Regions from separate parts of the Thermaerobacter composti genome, predicted to be linked through region 2. Evidence: riboswitches for the same ligand, from Rfam matches in the RefSeq annotation. Region 2 holds a riboswitch; the other holds the start of a gene.
The links. A riboswitch is a leader RNA that binds a small molecule or an ion and turns the genes downstream of it on or off. The one in region 2 is predicted to bind cyclic di-GMP.
Positions count from the first base shown of each region.

Region 1 (9,083 bases), 1.1 Mb from region 2:
GCCGATGCCAGCGCGATCCCGGCGGGAAGCGCCCTGGCCGTCGACCGGGAGGAGTTCTCCCGGCGCGTGACGGAGGCGATCCTGAGTCATCCGCTGATCGAGGTGATCCGGGAAGAGGTGACGGAGCCGCCCGCGGACGGGCCGGTGATCATCGCCACCGGGCCGCTGACGTCCGACGCGCTGTCCCGGTGGATCCGCAGCTTCACGGGGGAGGAGTACTTGGCCTTCTTCGACGCGGCGGCGCCGATCGTCACCTACGAGTCCCTGGACCTGTCGAAGCTCTTCCGGGCCTCGCGCTACGGCAAGGGCAGCGGCGACGACTACCTCAACAGCCCGATGACCCGGGAGCAATACGAGGCGTTCTGGCAGGCCCTGGTCGAGGCGGAGCGGCACGTGCCCCACGACTTCGAGCGGGGCCTGTTCTTCGAGGGCTGCCTGCCCATCGAGGAGATGGCCCGGCGCGGCCCGGACACCCTGCGCTACGGGCCGCTGAAGCCGGTGGGCCTGGTCGACCCGCGCACGGGCAAGGAGCCCTACGCGGTGGTCCAACTGCGGCGGGACAACCGCTACGGGACGCTGTACAACCTGGTGGGATTCCAGACCAGCCTCAAGTGGGGCGAGCAGAAGCGGGTCTTCCGCATGATCCCCGGGCTGGAGAACGCGGAGTTCGCCCGCTACGGCGTCATGCACCGCAACACCTTCATCTGCTCGCCCAAGATCCTCAAGCCGACGATGCAGACGCGCAAGCGGCCGGACCTGTTCTTCGCTGGGCAGATCACGGGCGTCGAGGGCTACATCGAGTCGGCGGCCACCGGCATCGTGGCGGGCATCAACGCCGCCCGGCTCGTCCGGGGGGAGGAGCCCGTGGCCTTCCCGCCGGAGACGGCCCACGGCGCGCTGACGCGCTACATCACCGAGGCGCACCCCGACCACTTCCAGCCGATGAACATCGCCTTCGGGCTGTTGCCGCCCCTCCCGCGGCGGGTCCGTGACCCGCGGCGGCGCAGGTTGCTCATGGCCGAGCGGGCGCTGAAGGCGCTGGAGGGGTTCGCCCCCGCCCGTCTGCCGGAGACGGCGCCGGTGATCGCCGGCGGTGGGCCTGCGGGTTCCGCGGCGGGCGCCCGGGCGCCCGCGACGCCCGCGGGGAGGGAGGCGCCGGTGGCCCCAGGGCGGGCGTCGACCCGGGCCGCGGAGACGCCGACGCCCGTGCCGGGGCGGTGAGATCGTGAGCGGCGCCGGGGGCCGGCCGCCGGCCGGAGCCGGCGGGTGCCCGGCCGACGTCGTCGCCGCCTATCTCGACCACCTGCGCCTGGAGCGGGGTCTGGCGGTGCGGACCCTGGAGGCCTACGCCGCGGACCTGGCCGGGTGGCTCGACTTCTTGGGCCTGGCGCCGCCGGTGGACGCCGCGTCCCTGTCCCGCGTCACCAGCCGCGACCTGCGCCGCTGGCTCGTCCACCTGGAGGAACGCGGCCTGGCGCGCTCCTCCGTGGCGCGCAAGCTGGCGGCGGTGCGGGGGTTGTTTCGGTACGCCGTGCGGGAGGGGTGGGTCGCCACGAGCCCCGCGGCGCGCCTGGGCACGCCGCGGGTGCGCCGGCGACTGCCGCGGGTCTACACCCCCGAGGAGGTCCGGGCCCTGCTGGCAGCTGCAGGGGGCGGCAGCGGGCCGGCCGCCCTGCGCGATCGGGCGCTCCTCGAGCTGCTCTACGGGTGCGGTCTCCGCGTCGGGGAGCTGAGCGGGCTCGATCTGGACGACGTGGACTGGGACGGCGGCTGGCTTCGGGTGTACGGCAAGGGGGGCAAGGAGCGGATCGTCCCCCTGGTGGGACCCGTGGCCGCGGCCTTGCGGGCGTACGTCGAGGAGGGGCGACCGCAGCTGGAGGCGGCCCGTCGCCGACGACCGTGTCCGCCCCAGGACCGGCGGGCGGTGTTCCTCAACCGCTGGGGCGGGCGGCTGTCCCCCCGGGGCATCCAGGCCGTGGTGCGCAAGGCCGGCGCGGCGGTGGCGCGGTTGCGCGCCCATCCCCACCTGCTGCGCCATACCTTCGCCACCCACCTGCTGGACGGGGGGGCGGGGCTGCGCACCGTCCAGGAGCTCCTGGGCCACGCCAGCCTGGTGGCGACCCAGGTCTACACCCACGTCTCGCGCGCGCGCCTGTGGGCCGTCTACCAGCAGGCCCACCCCCGGGCGCGGCGGCGGGAGCCGCCAGGGGCCGGTCACCGTCCGCCGCCGTGAGACGGCGCGGTCCCAGCGAGGGCGGCGGAGGCCCTGTCGGCCGGGGAGGAATCGGTGGCATGGTGGGACGCTCCGGGTCGTTCCACGGCACCACCATCCTGGCGGTGCGCCGCGGCGGCAAGGTGGCCATGGCCGGCGACGGCCAGGTCACCTTGGAGCAGCACATGGTGATGAAGCATCGGGCCCGCAAGGTTCGTCGGCTCTACCACGGCCGGGTGCTGGCGGGATTCGCCGGCAGCGTGGCCGATGCCGTGGCCCTGCTGGAACGGTTCGAGGGCAAGTTGGAGGAGCACGCCGGGCAGCTGGTGCGCGCGGCGGTGGAGCTGGCCAAGGACTGGCGCACCGACCGGATGCTGCGACGACTCGAGGCCCTCATGGTGGTGGCCGATGCCGAGCACCTCCTGCTGGTCTCCGGCTCGGGCGAGGTGCTCGAGCCCGACGACGGTATCGTCGCGGTGGGCTCGGGCGCGGCCTTCGCCCTGGCGGCCGCCCGGGCGCTGGTCCGGCACACCGCACTCGACGCGCCGTCCATCTGTCGCGAGGCGATGCGCATCGCCGCCGAGCTCTGCGTGTACACCAACGACCAGCTGATCGTGGAGGAGCTCTAGGCCCCCGCGCTCCTCCTCCCGACGGCGCAAGGCCGCGTCCGCGGGGAGGTCCACGAGGCGGGGGGAGCGGGGTGCGGGATCCAAGGAGGCCGCCCCGTTCTGGGGTCGGCCGTTCTCGAGGCCCCATGGCGCGGCATCGGGGAGCGCTCCGGCGCCGCAGGGCGCCAGGGGCAGGGTGCGGCGGCCGCCAGGGGTCGGGACCGGCCATCGGCACCGGAGGAGGGACGCCCGCCGTGCATCAGGCGGCCGCACCGGGTGCGGCATGGGAGCCCGATCGGTTGACGCCGCGCCAGATCGTGGCGGAGCTCGACCGGTACATCGTGGGCCAGGCCGCGGCCAAGCGCGCCGTGGCCATCGCGCTGCGCAACCGCTGGCGCCGCCAGCAGCTCCCGCCCCACCTGCGGGACGAGGTGGCGCCGAAGAACATCCTGATGATCGGCCCGACGGGGGTGGGCAAGACCGAGATCGCCCGCCGCCTGGCGCGTCTGACGGGTGCGCCCTTCATCAAGGTCGAGGCGACGAAGTTCACCGAGGTGGGCTACGTCGGGCGCGACGTGGAGTCCATCATCCGCGACCTGGTGGAGACGGCCATCCGCATGGTGAAGGCGGAGCGGATGGCCACCGTCCAGGACCGGGCGCGGGCGGCCGCCGACGAGCGGTTGCTGGACGTGCTGGTGCCGCCGCCCCGCCGGCGGCACCCGCGCTTCTCCTCGCCGTGGGAGATGCTGCTGGGGCCCCTCGGGGGCACGCCCCAGCCCAGCGAGCCGCCGCGCCCGGAAGAGGAGGAGGACTGGCGCCGGCGCCGGCAGGAGGTGGCGGCGCGGCTGCGCGACGGCCAGCTGGAGGACCAGGTGGTGGAGATCGAGGTCGAGGACCAGGCGCCGCCGATGGTGGACATCCTGGGCGGGCCCGGCCTGGAAGAGGTGACCCTCAACGTCCAGGACCTGCTCAAGGACTGGCTCCCCCGGCGCAAGCGGCGGCGCCGGCTGCCGGTGCGGGAGGCCCGGGAGGTGCTGGCCCAGGAGGAGGCCCAGAAGCTCATCGACATGGACCAGGTGGTGGCCGAGGCCATCCGCCGCACCGAGCAGGCGGGCATCGTGTTCATCGACGAGATCGACAAGATCGCCGGCCGGGAACGGGGCCACGGGCCCGACGTCTCCCGGGAGGGCGTCCAGCGCGACATCCTGCCCATCGTCGAGGGCTCGACGGTGATGACCCGCCACGGCCCGGTGCGGACGGACCACATCCTCTTCATCGCTGCGGGCGCGTTCCACGTCGCCAAGCCCTCGGACCTGATCCCGGAGCTGCAGGGCCGGTTTCCCATCCGGGTGGAGCTGCAGCCCCTGACCCGTGAGGACTTCAAGCGCATCCTCACGGAACCGGACAACGCCCTGCTGCGCCAGTACCAGGCGCTGCTGGCGACCGACGGGGTCGAGCTGGAGTTCACGCCGGACGCGGTGGACGAACTGGCGGCCATGGCCGCCCGCGCCAACGAGCAGGCGGAGAACATCGGTGCCCGTCGCCTGCACACGCTGCTGGAGCGCGTCCTGGAGCCCCTGGCCTTCGACGCGCCCGACGCCCTCCAGGGCAAGGTGGTGGTCGACGGCGCCTTCGTCCGCCAGCGGTTGGAGGGGGTGCTGCAGGACCAGGACCTGAGCCGGTACATCCTCTGACCCGGGGACCGCCGCGGCCCGCCGGGCGGCCGCCCGCACCAAGGAGACCGCGGCTGGAAAGGCGAACCGTGTCGAGAGAGGGACCCAAATCCAGGACCGGGGTCCCAAATTTTTTGTCGCCGATAGCAGGAATGACCAGTGGTGTGGAGAATCATGTCGACCAGCTCGGGTCGACAGGGATAGACAAATCTATAAACTTCGGGGGCGGGCGAGGCCTTGTGCCCCCGCCGGGCTCCAGGAGCGGTCGGAGCCTGGCGACGGCCCGCCCCCCGCGGCAGCGACAAAGGCACCCCTGCCGAAAGGCAGGCTCGCAAAGTCACGGGTCTACGGTCCCGCCCCGGCGGGACTATGACGGCCGGACTGCCGAACGCCGCGTGGTGGTTCTGTCCCCGCCGTCGTGGGCCGCCCGTGGTGCCGGTTGCGCCGCGGGCGGCTCGTCTTTTCGGAGCCCAAGCCCGGCCGGTCCGCCGGGCGGGCCGGCGGCGACCCGGGCCGGCGCGGGTGCCCGGTGCCCGGCGCAGGCGCCCGGTGCTCCCGGACCGGGCGGTGTTCGCAGCGGAGGGGGTGGGCCCATGTGGGGCGCCATCGACGACCGGCTGGCGGCGGCGCTGGAGGTGCTGGCCCTCCGTCAGCGCCTGCTGGCGCAGAACGTGGCCAACGCCGAGACCCCTGGCTACAAGCGCTACGACGTGGCTTTCGACCGGGCGCTGGCGCTGGCCTTGGAGGCGTCGGGGAGGGGCGCCGGCAGGGCGGACGGCTTGCAGGCGGCGGGCCGAGGCCCGTTGCCCCTGGCCGCCACCCACCCCGCGCACCAGCCGGGCCGGGGACCCGTCGGCGCGCTCTGGCAGGCGGTGTACCGCGAGACGGGGACGGCCCTGCGCAACGACGGCAACAACGTCGACCTCGACGCCGAGATGGCGCGCCTCGCGGAGACCGGTCTGCACTACCAGGCGCTGATCCGGCAGCTCTCCGATCGCATCGCCTTGTTGCGCACGGTCATCGCCGAGGGGAGGCGGTAGCGCCATGGGCGACGGCCTCTTCGGCACCCTCGCCATCGCGGCCAGCGGCATGACGGCCCAGCGGCTGCGGCTGGACCTGATCGCCAACAACCTGGCCAACGTGGACACCACCCGGGCCCCCGGCGGCGGGCCGTACCGGCGCCTGGTGCCGGTCTTCCAGGAGCGGGTGCGACCCTTCGCCGAGGTGCTGCGGGAGCGGGTGGCGGCGGGTCCCCTGGCCCGGGGCGCCGCCGGCGTCGCGCCGCGGGGGACGGGAGGAACCGGCCCCTGGGGCGGCGGCCTCGGCCCGGCGGGCGTGCAGGTGACGGCGGTGGTCGCCGATCCCTCCCCGCCGCGGCTGGTGTTCGACCCGGGGCATCCCGACGCCGGGCCCGACGGGTACGTCGCCTACCCCAACGTGGATCCGCTGATGGAGATGGTGAATCTGCTGGCGGCCACCCGGGCCTACGAGGCGAACGTGGCCGTCTTCAGCGCGGCTCGCACCCTGGCCCTGCGGGCCCTGGAGCTGGGCCGGGGCTAGGCGGCACGCGGGCTGGATGCAGAGCAGGAGGGATGATCCATGAGCCCATGGGGCGTGGGATGGGCGGGCGGCGTGGGGGCGCCGTCCGTCGCGGAGGGCCTGGCGCCGGCCGGCGGTGCCGCAGGGACGCCGGCAGGCGGCGCCGAGACGGCCGCCGGCGACGGTCCCCGCTTCTTGCGGGAGCTGGCGCGGGCCCTGGCCCAACTGGAGGGGACGGTGGCCGAAGCCGATGCCATGGCCCAGCGGCTGGTGACGGGCCAGGTCGACGACCTGTCCGCGGTCATGGTGGCCAGCGAGAAGGCGCGGCTGGCCGTCGAGCTCGCCGTGCAGCTGCGCAACAAGGCGCTGGAGGCGTACCAGGAGATCATGCGGATGCCCATCTGACGGCGGCCCGCGACCCTGGCCGGCGGCGACCGGCGGCGAGACGGCCGCATCGCCCAGATGCCCACCTGCAGCAGGTCCGCCGTGCCCGCCGCCGACGGCGAGCGGCGGCGAGGGCGGCCGCATAGCCCGCGCGCGGCGAGGGCGACGGGAAGGAGGCGGCGGAGGGCCCGATGCCGGTGACGCAACTGCGGCAGCTTCCCCAACAGTTCCTGGGCTGGTTCCGGCAGCTGCGGCCCGCGGCTCGTTGGACCGTGGTGGCGGCGGCGGGGTTGGCGCTGGCGGGCCTGCTGGCGCTGGCCCTGGCGGGCCGCGGTCAACCGCGATGGGAGCCGCTCTTCACCCGGCTCGATCCCTCCGACGCGGCCGCCATCGTCGGCCAGCTGGAGGAGCAGGGGGTGCCCTACCAGCTCGCGGAGGGCGGCCGGGCCGTGCTGGTGCCCGCCGCCGAGGTGGACCGGCTGCGCCTGGAGCTGGCCGCCCAGGGCCTGCCGCGGGAGGGCACGGTGGGCCTGGAGTTGATGGAGCGGATGCCCATGGGGGCCACGGAGTTCGAGCGGCAGGTGCAGTACCTGCGGGGCCTCCAGGGCGAGCTGGCGCGGACCATCGGCCGGCTGGAGGGCGTCGAGGCCGCGCGGGTCCACCTGGTCCTGCCGGACGACACCCCCTTCGTCGCCGAGCGTCGGCCGCCCAGCGCCGCGGTCCTGGTGCAGCTCAAGCCCGGCGCCGACCTCGGGCCCGAGCAGGTGCGCTCCATCATGCACCTGGTGGCCTCGGCGGTGGAGGGCTTGAAGCCCGAGGACGTGACCGTCGTCGACGCGACCGGCCGCCTGCTCTCGGCCGAGGTCGGTCCGGCGGAGGGAACCGACACCGCCCGCGCCGACGACCGCCTGGAGGTCGAGCGCCAGTTCGAGGCGGACCTGCAACACCGGCTCCAGACCCTGCTGGAACAGGTGCTGGGACCGGGCAACGTGGTGGCCCGGGTGAACGCCGAGCTGAACTTCGACCAGCAGGTGATCGAGCGGCACCTGTTCGAGCCGCCGGCCGACGGCGGCGAGGGCCTGCTGCGGTCCATCCAGGAGCTGGAGGAGACCTTCACGGGTCAGGGGGTCCCGGGCGGCGTGCCCGGCGACGCCAACATCCCCACCTATCCCCAGCTGGTCGGGGGCGAGGGCGAGTACCAGCGCACGGAGCGGACGGCCAACTACGAGGTCAACGAGGTGATCGACCGGCTCCAGGTGGCGCCGGGGGCGGTGCAGCGCCTCTCGGTGGCGGTGGTGGTCAACGGGCAGCTGACGCCGGAGCGGCAGGCCGCCCTCCGGCAGGTGGTGGCGGCCGCCATCGGCAGCGACCCGCAGCGGCAGGACCAGGTGGAGGTCGTCGGGATGCCCTTCGACACGACGGTGGCCGACCGGCTGCAGCAGTCGCTCGAGGCGGAGCGGCAGGCCCGCGAGGCGGCGCGACGGTGGGCCCTCTGGGCGGGCGCCGGCCTGCTGGCGGCCCTGGCGGTGGCGGCCCTGGTCGTGGCCTGGCGCCGGCGGGCCGTCCGCCGCGCCCGCGAGGAGGCCGAGGACCTGGTGGAGGGGGCCGGCACGGCGGTCCCTGGACAGGACGGGCTGCCGCTCCACGGGTTGCCGGCGGCGCGGGCCGGCGGCGCCGATGGGGTCCCGGCCTGGGCCGACGGGCGCATGGCGGACGCCGCGGTCTACGAGCAGGTCAGCGAGCTGGTGAAGAACCAGCCGGAGCACGTCGCCCAGGTGATCCGCAGCTGGCTGGCGGAGCGGTCGGCCAATTAGCCGGGCCGCCGACGGGTGCCGCGGGCCGATGGGCACCGGCCGCGACCCGGGCGGCGGGGTAGGGACGGGGGAGGCGACGGGCCTTGGCGCTTCCACAGGAGACGGTGCCACGGGAGATGGGCAGCGGAGCGACGGGTACGGCGGCTGGGCCGGCGCCGGGCCGCAGGGGGACGCTGGGCTCGGCGTCCGGGGCCGAGGGCAGCGGTCGCCTTGGGGCCGGAGGGCGTCGCCCGGCCGGGCCCCCCGCCGGGGGCCCGGCCGGGCGACGCGGCAGCGCCCCCGCCGGGGCCGGGGCGGCGGGCGCCGCCCCGGCCCCGGCGCAGCCCGCCGCCGGCGGACCCGCCCGCGGCGGGTCCGCCGGCGGGGTCGCGCCCGCGGCGGCCGGTTCGTCCGCAGCATCCGCTCCGCGCCCGCCAGGGGCCGACATCCCGCCTCGCCGCAAGGCGGCGATCCTGATGATCTCCCTGGGGCCGGAGCTGGCCGCCCGCGTGTTCCGGTACCTGCGGGAAGACGAGATCGAGCAGCTGACCCTGGAGATCGCCAACACGGACCGGGTCTCGCCGGAGCAGCGGCAGGCGGTGCTGGAGGAGTGCCGTGACCTCGCCCTGGCCCACGCCTACGTCGCCCAGGGCGGCATCGACTACGCCCGCCAGCTCCTGGTGCAGGCGCTGGGCCACCAGCGGGCGGCGGAGGTGCTCAACCGGCTGACCGCCACGCTCCAGGTGCGCCCCTTCGAGTTCGTGCGGCGCGCCGACCCGATGCAGATCCTCAACTTCATCCAGCAGGAGCACCCGCAGACCATCGCCCTGATCCTCGCCTACCTGCACCCCGAGCAGGCGGCCGTGGTCTTGAG
Region 1 covers NZ_CP132508.1:1,214,927-1,224,009, forward strand. The annotation lists gene trmFO (FADH(2)-oxidizing methylenetetrahydrofolate--tRNA-(uracil(54)-C(5))-methyltransferase TrmFO) at 1-1,221, shown strand, start outside; gene Q5761_RS04760 (tyrosine recombinase) at 1,226-2,233, shown strand; gene hslV (ATP-dependent protease subunit HslV) at 2,293-2,841, shown strand; gene hslU (ATP-dependent protease ATPase subunit HslU) at 3,075-4,514, shown strand; cyclic di-GMP riboswitch class I at 4,790-4,882, shown strand; gene flgB (flagellar basal body rod protein FlgB) at 5,087-5,533, shown strand; gene flgC (flagellar basal body rod protein FlgC) at 5,538-6,053, shown strand; gene fliE (flagellar hook-basal body complex protein FliE) at 6,093-6,437, shown strand; gene fliF (flagellar basal-body MS-ring/collar protein FliF) at 6,608-8,230, shown strand; gene fliG (flagellar motor switch protein FliG) at 8,656-9,083, shown strand, end outside.
Region 1: it holds a riboswitch for cyclic di-GMP, as region 2 does, so the genes downstream of both, flgB (flagellar basal body rod protein FlgB) here and Q5761_RS00715 (flagellar hook-basal body protein) in region 2, are expected to answer to the same signal.

Region 2 (9,083 bases):
CGGGGCTCGCCGCCTCGCCGCTTGCAGCGGGCACGCCCGCCATCCCCTCGGGCCGGGCATCCGCCGCCTCAGCGGGACGAACCGGCTGCGGCTGCCGGATCGGGGGCGTCGCCTCCCCGTCCGGTCGCAGCGCCTCCATCGAAGCATCCGCCATGCCGAAAGACGCCTCCTCCGTGCAGGGTCGCCCGGCCCAGGGGTGTCCGGCGCCTGCAGCCGGACACGCCATGTACCCGTTGCATCCTGCATGTAGGTTATGGAATGGGCATCCGCGTTATCCAAAGTCCGCACAATCCGCAGCCCGGCCCCCCGGTCGCAAGGCCAGCTCGCAGGGTCGACCCCTCCGGTCGCCGGGGGTTCGGACCCGCCTGCCCGGGGACGGCGACGGCACGCCGGGTTGGTGGGCGCGTCGGCCCCCGGACGGGACGCCCGCGGGCCGGAGGCTGCGGCGACGGGCGATCCCAGCGGCGGAGGTCCCCCGGGACGTCACCCGTGGCAGCGGGCGACGGTCGATCGAAGCCGAGCGATCGCGAACGGCTTCACGCCGGTCGCAGGGCGAAGCTCAGCTCCGCCTCCGCCGCCAGTTGGCCGTCGACGGTCGCGCGGGCGCGCCCCTTGCCCACGGATCCGCGCACGGCGACGATCTCCACCTCGATCTCCAGGCAGTCCCCGGGGACCACGGGCCGGCGCCAGCGGACGCGGTCGGCGCCGGCGAACAGGGCCAGGCGGCCGCGGTTCTCCGGCAGGGAGAGGACGGCGCACGCCCCCACCTGGGCCATGGCCTCGAGGATCAGCACCCCCGGCATGATGGGGCGGCCCGGGAAGTGTCCCTGGAAGAAGGGCTCGTTGGCGCTGACGCACTTGCGCCCGACCGCCCGGCGACCGGGCTCCAGGGCCAGGATGCGATCGACCAGGAGGAAGGGATAGCGGTGGGGGAGCACCTGGAGGATCTCGTCGATGGCCATGGCCCCGGGGCGGTCCGTGGCCCCCTGAGGGCGGTCCTGCTCGGTCACGGGCGGTCCATCCTCCCCGTCGCCATGAAGGTCGCGCAGCTCGACGCGCCCGAGGCATGCAGTCGCCACGGGCGCCACGGGCGGGCCGGCTCGTACCGCGGCTCGTGCGCCCAGAAGCCGCCAGCCGTACCCGCCCCCGATCCGCCGACGGTCCCCCCTCGCCCCCGCACCCGGGATGGGAGCCGCGAGGAATCCCCCCGGAATCCGCGAGGGGACCGGCGGTGCGACCCCTACAGATTCGCCGTGGGACCGTGCCCGCCCTGCCTACCCACCTTTTGGCGCCTCCTGTGGCCGGCGCCGGCGGCGCCCCTCGTCCCGCGTCGCCCATCGGGCTGCCCAAGGCGCCAAGGGCTCGCCCCGCAAGCCCCAAGGCGGTAAAAAAGGGGGAGCCGGAGGAACCGGCTCCCCACTGCGCCCATTCCCATGCCGCAATTCCGCGGGCCGAGCGGCGCACGATCCGCACGCTTCCCGGCAGGCGCTCCGGCCCGGCCCGGCCGGCCAGGCACCGGGGCGCGCCGGCGGGCGACGCGTCCAGGCCTTCCCGCCGCCTGCCGGGTCAGCCGCGGGCCTTCTCGTAGCGCCGGGCGACCTCGTCCCAGTTGACCACGTTCCACCACGCGGCGACGTAGTCAGGCCGCCGGTTCTGGTACTTCAGGTAGTAGGCGTGCTCCCACACGTCCAGGCCCAGGATCGGCGTGTGGCCCTTCATGTAGGGGCTGTCCTGGTTCGGGAGGCTGTACACCTGCAGGTCGCCCTTCTCGTCCACCACGAGCCACGCCCAGCCGCTGCCGAAGTGGGTCGTGGCGGTCTTGGTGAACTGCTCCTTGAAGGATTCGAAGCTGCCGAAGGCCTTGTCGATCGCCTCGGCCAGGGCACCCGAGGGCTGGCCGCCGCCGCGCGGGCTCATGATCTCCCAGAACAGCGAGTGGTTGGCGTGGCCGCCGCCGTTGTTCCGCACGGCGGTGCGGATGTCCTCGGGAACCTGGTCGATCTGGCGCAGGAGCTCCTCGATGGGCTTGTTCTGGAGCGCGGGATACTTCTCCAGGGCCGCGTTGACGTTGTTCACGTAGGTGGCGTGGTGCCGGTCGTGGTGGATGCGCATGGTCTGCTCGTCGATGTGCGGCTCGAGGGCGTTGTAGTCGTACGGCAGGGGCGGCAGTTGGTAAGCCACCGACGATCCCTCCTCGGTTGGGCAGATCGCGCGGGGCCCTCGCCACCGGCAGAAGCACGAAGCGTCCCTGGCCAGGCCGACCGTCCCGGCCGCCGACGGGGCCGGTGGCCCAGGCTGTCCCGCGCCCGAATACGAGTATATACCAACGTCCGGAAGCTTTCATGCGACACCCCCGTGACGGCCCCGCGACAGCCCCGGCGACGGCCCCGGCGGCGACCCAGGGCCGGACGAACCGGCAACGCGCCCGGGGCGGGCGGCAGACCGCCGCCCGCCCCGGGCGCATCAGGGGGGAGGCCCATGCGGGCCTTGGGGGGAAAGAGGACAAACCAAAGGTCACGGGTTCCCGCGGTTGATGGCCGTCCTCGCGTCTCACGGCCGCAGGCGGTTGATGGCGCCCATCATCTCGTCGGCGGTCAGCACCGCCCGGGCATTGAGCTGGTAGGCCCGCTGCGCCGCCAAGAGGCGCGTCATCTCCGCGGCCAGGTCGACGTTGGACTGCTCCAGCATGCCCTGGCGCACCCGACCGGCCCCGCCCTGCCCCGGCGGCAGGGCGATCAGCGGCTCGGGTCCCGGTGCGAACAGGCCCTCGCCCCGGCTCTCCAGGGCGTCGGGTGCCGCCGGCACCACCACGGCCAGTCGTCCCGCCGGGACCTCGTCGCCGTCGGCCAACACGGCCCGGATCTCGCCCTCGGGCGAGACGATCCACGTGCGGCTTCCCGGCGGCAACACCACCGGCTGCCCGTCGTCCCGCAGCAGGGGCCGCCCGGCGCCGTCGGTGACCACCAGCCCCTCCCCTCCGTCGGGCCCGCCAGCCGCCGGCGGGCCCCCGGGCCAGGGGCTGAGGGTGAAGGCGCCGCCCCGCGTCAGCAAGACCTCCCCCGTGGCGGGTTCGACCACCTGGAGGAAGCCGGCCCCCTCCAGGGCCAGGTCCCACGGCGAGCCGGTCTCGCGGAGCGGCCCCTGGTGCCAGAGGCGGGGCGTGGCGGCGAGGCGTACACCGTGCCCCACCTGCACGCCGCCGGTCGCCGCGGCGAGGGGCGCCACCGGCGCCTGCACGGCGGCGTAGGCCAGGTCGGCGAAGTCCGCCCGCGACGCCTTGAAGCCGGCGGTGTTGACGTTGGCCAGGTTGTTGGCGGTGACGTCGACCTGACGGGCGGCGGCGGCCATGCCCGCGGCCGACGACCACAGGGCCCGCTGGATCACGTCACCCGCCCCACTTCCTGGATGGCCAGACCCAGGGTCTGGTCATGGGCCGCCAGCACCCGCTGGGCGGCCTCGAAGGCGCGGAAGTTGGCCAGCATGGCCACCACCGTCTTCACCGGGTCGACATTGGACTGTTCCAAAACGCCCTGGCGCACCGGCGTGTCCACGGGCACCGCCGCGCCCGCATCGCCCAGGTTGACCAGCAGGTTGTCGCCGGCCCTGCGCAAGGCGGCGGGGTTGGCGAAGTTCACCCGGGCGATGGTGCCCACGGCGAAGCCGCCCACCTCCACCTGACCGTCCGGCGTCACGGTGAAGTCGGCGGTGCCCACCCACAGGGGCTCCCCGTCGATGCCGAGCACGGGCCAGCCGTCGGGCGTCTGCAGGTAGCCCTCGGGTCCGACGGTGAAGTTGCCCGCCCGGGTGTAGGCGGGCCCATCCGGTCCCAGCACCACGAAGAAGCCCTCGCCCGCCAGGGCCAGATCCTGGGGGCGACCGGTCTCCACCCACGGACCGGGGCGGACGTCGAGACCGGCCTCGGCCACCACCACCCCGTTGCCCACCGGGCCGACCGGCGCCGCACCACGGCCCTCCAGCCGGGAGACGAGGAGCTCCGGGAAGGCCTCGGTGACGTTCCAGCTAGCCCGATAGCCGGGGGTCTCGACGTTGGCCAGGTCCGTGGCCAGGCGCTGCTGCACCACGACCCGGGCCATCATGCCGCTGGCGGCGGTGTAGAGTCCTCGCAACAAGGCCCGTCTCCCTCCACTGACCGGCGAGCCACGGCCGCCCGGGACCCCCTGGGGCCCATGGCCCCGCGATGCGAGGCCGGTGCGCGCCTGCCGCCGGCAGCGAACCGGGCGCGAACCGGAGCAGCGAACCGGGGTCCATCAAGGGCACCAAATGAAAACCCCCGGCGGCTGCCGGGGGACGAGAGCCCAACCTATCCCTCCGCCCGCTGCCACCGTGGCGAGGCACCGGGACCGGGCCCGCGGCCCGGAGAACCGTCCTACGGTGGGTCGGGCGGTACGGGATGCTCCACCCGTTCGGCAGCCCGGCCGTCGTGGCCGGCGGACGGCGCCCCCGGGCCCCAAGCCCGCTCCCCTCCCCCTTCGGAGGGGGGATCCTCGTCGGCCCTCGGTCGCCCCCGCCGCGCGGTAGACCCGTGGCTTTGCGCCCCCGCCTTTCGGCGGGTTTGCCCTTTCGCGGCGTGTCGAACCTCGACGGGAACCTCGTTTTGGAAGGCATGTTCGGCGCCGGTCGCGCCATTCCTGCTGGGAGCTCGGATCGTCTTCGCGGCGGGTCGCGCGCAGCGTCCGGCGGCCTGCCATCGAACCGCCCAATGGCCGCCCTCCCCGGCCCGCACCGGGCGGCGGTCGCCTGTCGCGTCGGCTTCGGGCCGGCCCTGGGCCGCAGCCGGGTGCAGCTCGTCGAGACCGCAGACATCCTCCGCCCCGCGGGCCGGTGCGCCCCGGCCCGCGGCCTCGCCCCCCATCCTTCGTGATCCGGCCCTCGGCCGGTCCGGGGCCACGGCCGCCCGAGCGCGGACGCGAGGGCACCGAGGTCGGTTCCGGCGTGGACGGTGGGGCCCAAGGCCGGCGTCACCCGGCGACGACGACCCCCGCCAGGCGATCGAGCATGCCCAGGGCCGCCCCGGTCCCCAGGGCCACCGTCAGCAGCGGCTCCTCCGGCTGCACCACGGGCAGACCGGTGGCCTCGGCGATGCGCCGGTCCAGGCCCCGCAGCAGCGACCCGCCGCCGGTGAGCACCAACCCGCCCACCACCAGGTCGGCCGCGAGCTCCGGAGGAACCCGCTCCAGGGCGGCACGCAGGCCGGCCAGCAGGGTGCCGATGGGCTCTTCCAGCGCCTCGTGGATCTCGGCGGCGGTCAGGTGCAGGGTCCGGGGCAGGCCGGTGACCAGGTCGCGGCCCCGCACCTCGAAGCGTTCGTCCGCCTCGGGGGGCACGGCCGTGCCGATGGCGATCTTGGCCTGCTCCGCCGTGCGCTCGCCGATCAGCACGTTGTACCGCCGCTTGACATGGCGGACGATGGCCTCGTCGAAGGCGTCGCCGCCGACCCGCACCGAGGCGCCCACCACCACGCCCCCCAGGGAGAGCACAGCGATGTCCGTGGTGCCCCCGCCCACGTCGACCACCAGGTGGCCGCCGGGCCGGTGGATGTCGAGCCCCGCCCCCAGGGCGGCGGCGACCGGTTCCTCCACCAGGTAGACCTTGCGGGCCCCCGCCTCGTAGCCCGCCTCGATGACGGCCCGCCGCTCCACGGTGGTGACGCCGGCGGGGACGCACACCACCATGCGGGGCCGCAAGCCCAGCCGGTGGGGCATGGCCCGTTGCAGCAACGCCTTGAGCAGGGTGGCGGTGGCCGTGAAGTCGGCGATGACGCCACCGCGCAGCGGGCGCGCGGCCACGATGTGGCCCGGCGTCCGCCCCAACATCCGATGGGCCTCGGCGCCCACGGCCACGACGCGCCCCGTCTGCCGGTCGACGGCGACCACCGAGGGCTCGTTGAGCACGATGCCGCGGCCCTCCACGTAGACCAGGGTGTTGGCGGTGCCCAGGTCGACCCCCAGGTCCCGCACGAACCCGACCATGTCCCCTCCTCCCTCCTGCCCGTGGGACGGCCGCCACCGCGGCCGACGGCCGTCGGTCGGCGGGCGTGGAGGCGGTGTCGACGCCAGGGCGGATTTCTTTGCCATCGGGTCGGGTTCCTCTTGACGCACAAGATGGCGGGCCGGGAGGGGATGGCCTCGGACCCCCGCTCGTCGCCGCTGGGAATGGGTTGTCCATCGAATGGGTTGTCCGCCGCGCGTCCAGGCGGGTGCCGCTCGTCGCCGCTGGGAATGGGTTGTCCGCCGCGCGCCCAGGCGGGTGCGGTGCGGACCGGCGCCGGGGAGGGGTCGTCCGGGGCAGGGGAAGGAAGGGGGCCGGGCTGCAGGCCGCTGACACCGGGTCGCGCCCGGGGGCCGCCGCCACGGCCGCGTTCGTCCGGGGGCCAGGGCCGGTGCCGGCAGGGACGGCGTTCAGGCCCCGACGGAGGGCTCCGAGGGGGGTTGCTTGCGCACCGGGCCCCGCTGCTCCTGCAGGTACTTGAGGCGGGTGGCCTCACCACCCCGCAGGTGGCGCTCCGCCTTGTTGGTCGCCAGGACCTGCTGGACCTTCGCCGCCAGCTGGCTGTCGATCTTGGGCAGGCGCTCGGTTACGTCCTTGTGGACGGTGCTTTTCGAGACACCGAACACCTTGGCTGCCTCGCGCACGGTGGAGCGGGTGCGAGCGATGTACGTGCTCACCTCCACCACGCGCTTCCAGATGTAGTCCTTCACCGACCTGCCCCCTTCGCCCTGGTCTGTTACCATCTATATGAGGGCGTTAGGCAAACATACCTTGACCGCAGGGCCGCGCACGGCCGCGCACGGGCGGACAGGCCATCGGCCTGGGTCGACGGGGTCCCACCCGGGGGACGAACCGGCTTCGCCGGAGGGCCGTGGGACGGGGATGGGCGCGGTGCCTGGGGCGAGGGGAGCGGTGCACGGGGTTCGGGGGCGAGGCGCGCCCGCCGCCGGTTGGGCGGGAGGGGCCGCGATGGGGGACGCGGCCCGCGTCGCGGCCCGATGCCATCGGGCCGCGACGCGGGCCGGTGCGCATGGCGGGGGCGGCTTGGGCGGTGCGGACGCCGTGGATCCGCGTCGGACGCAGGTGAGCCGATGCGTCGGACGCAGGTGAGCCGATGGGCCCGGGGCGATTGCTGCGGACGCGACCCCGGACGGCGATGGCCGCTGCGGGGGCGCGCGGGCCGGGGCGGCCCGCGCTTCCCTGGCCGACGGACCACCGGACCACGCCCGGGGGAGGGGCCCGCCGGCTGGTTCGGCATGGCGAACGGCCGGGTCGGCGAACCCTGCCGGGCGCACCGGGAGCGACCTTGGCCTGGGTCGGGCGGCTCGCAAGGGGGGCGGACGCGGGAGGGCCGCACCGCCCGTCGGCGGTGCGGCCCTCCCGTGCGCAAGGGGCGCTCGTCACCCCTGTCAGGTCCGGCCGGTCCGCGGCGGGCCGGCTGCCGAGGCCCGGCCCGGGACCGGGGTTTGCCGAGGACCGCGAACGGTGCGCCTGTCCGCGGCTATCCGATGACCGTGTTGGGATCGACGGCCTCGTCCCCCAGCCAGATCTCGAAGTGGACGTGGACGCCGGCGGCCGACTCCACCCGCGCCGACGAACCGGCCTTCCCGATGGCCTGGCCGCGACGCACCTGCTGCCCCGCCTCCACCGAGGCCTCCGCCAGGCTGGCGTAGACGGTCCGGTAGCCGCCGTCGTGCTCGATGGTGACGGTTAGCCCGCGCTCGGCGTCGCGCTCGACCCCGACCACGCGGCCGTCTGCGGCGGCCAGGACGTCCGTGCCCTCCGGGACCGCCAGGTCGACGCCCGGATGCCAGCGCCAGTCGCCCATGGTCTCCGAGTACTGCCAGCCGAAGCCCATGGCCGTGCGGCCGTTGGTCACGGGCCAGGCCAAGGCGGGCGTCGTCTCGCCCGCCACCTCGCGGGTGGGCACGTCGTCCCGCGGCTCGGACCGCGTGCCGGTCTCGGCACCGGCGGCGGCCCCGGCCTGGCTGGGAACGGGCTGCGGCGTCGCCGCGCTGGGGGCCGACCCCTGGTCCGCGCCCGCCGGGGTCGTCGGCTCCTCCACGGCGGACGGCTCGGGGCCGGAGAGGCCCGGCCAGCCCTGGAAGTAGAGATAAGACCCGACGAAGACGGCCACCAGTACGATGAAGCCCAGCAGCGGCCGCAGTGCCGGCCAGCCGCGGAGTTTGGCCATCCAGTTGGCCAGGCGGCCGGGTATGCGGCTCTGCCCGCTCTGCGGGTTCTCCTGCATGTGGCACCACCTCTGGCCGGTAGTGTTGCCAGGGCTGGTGCTTTTATGCAGGAGCGCGCGTGCAGGAGCGCGCCGCGGCCTCGTGCCGCCGCCGTCATTCCGCGAAGATGGGCCGCAGCGTGGTCCCCGGGTAGTAGTGGCGGAGGATCGCCTCGTAGGTGTGTCCCTGGCGAGCCATGCCCTCGGCGCCGTACTGGGACATGCCGACCCCGTGGCCCCATCCGCGGATCGCGAAGACCACGCGGTCACCCTGTCGCTGGCAGCTCCACCACGTGGACGGCAGCTCCAGCCGCTGGCGGAGCTCGGGGCCGGTGAACGTCCTGTCACCCACCGTGGCCCGGCCCACGCGGCCGCCGGGCGACGGCTCGATGCGGGCGAAGCACTGCCCCTGGGGCAGCTGGCGCACCACCTTGGCGTCGACCTGCAGGCGGCGGGCGAAGTCCGCCAGCGACATCGCCTTCGTGCTGCGCCAGTGGGGTGAGGCGGTCTCCCAGGGCGACTCCACGGGCCGCAGGTAGGGGACGTCGTTGCCCCACACGGCGGCGGCCGCCTCGGTGCGGCCGCCCGACGTGGAGTGGTAGACCGCGTCGATGGGCGCGCCTTGGTACACCAGGATCAGCCCGGCCGTCTCCCGGACCGCGTCCTGGATCTTGCGGGTGAAGCGCCAGCCGTCGAGCAGGCCCCACTCGCGTCGCCGCGCCGCCAGGGGCTGCCACGCCTGGCCCGTCTGGGGGTCGCCGCAGACGTCGGCGTCGGGGTGCTCCCGGCAGCCCGGCCCGCCGAAGACCCGCATCTGGCGCACCGCAAAGGTGCGGGCGGCCAC
Region 2 covers NZ_CP132508.1:156,403-165,485, reverse strand. The annotation lists gene Q5761_RS00735 (S1 RNA-binding domain-containing protein) at 1-154, opposite strand, end outside; gene fabZ (3-hydroxyacyl-ACP dehydratase FabZ) at 537-962, opposite strand; gene Q5761_RS00725 (superoxide dismutase) at 1,567-2,181, opposite strand; gene Q5761_RS00720 (flagellar hook-basal body protein) at 2,551-3,384, opposite strand; gene Q5761_RS00715 (flagellar hook-basal body protein) at 3,381-4,130, opposite strand; cyclic di-GMP riboswitch class I at 4,532-4,588, opposite strand; gene Q5761_RS00710 (rod shape-determining protein) at 4,980-5,990, opposite strand; gene spoIIID (sporulation transcriptional regulator SpoIIID) at 6,420-6,719, opposite strand; gene Q5761_RS00700 (peptidoglycan DD-metalloendopeptidase family protein) at 7,511-8,260, opposite strand; gene spoIID (stage II sporulation protein D) at 8,355-9,083, opposite strand, start outside.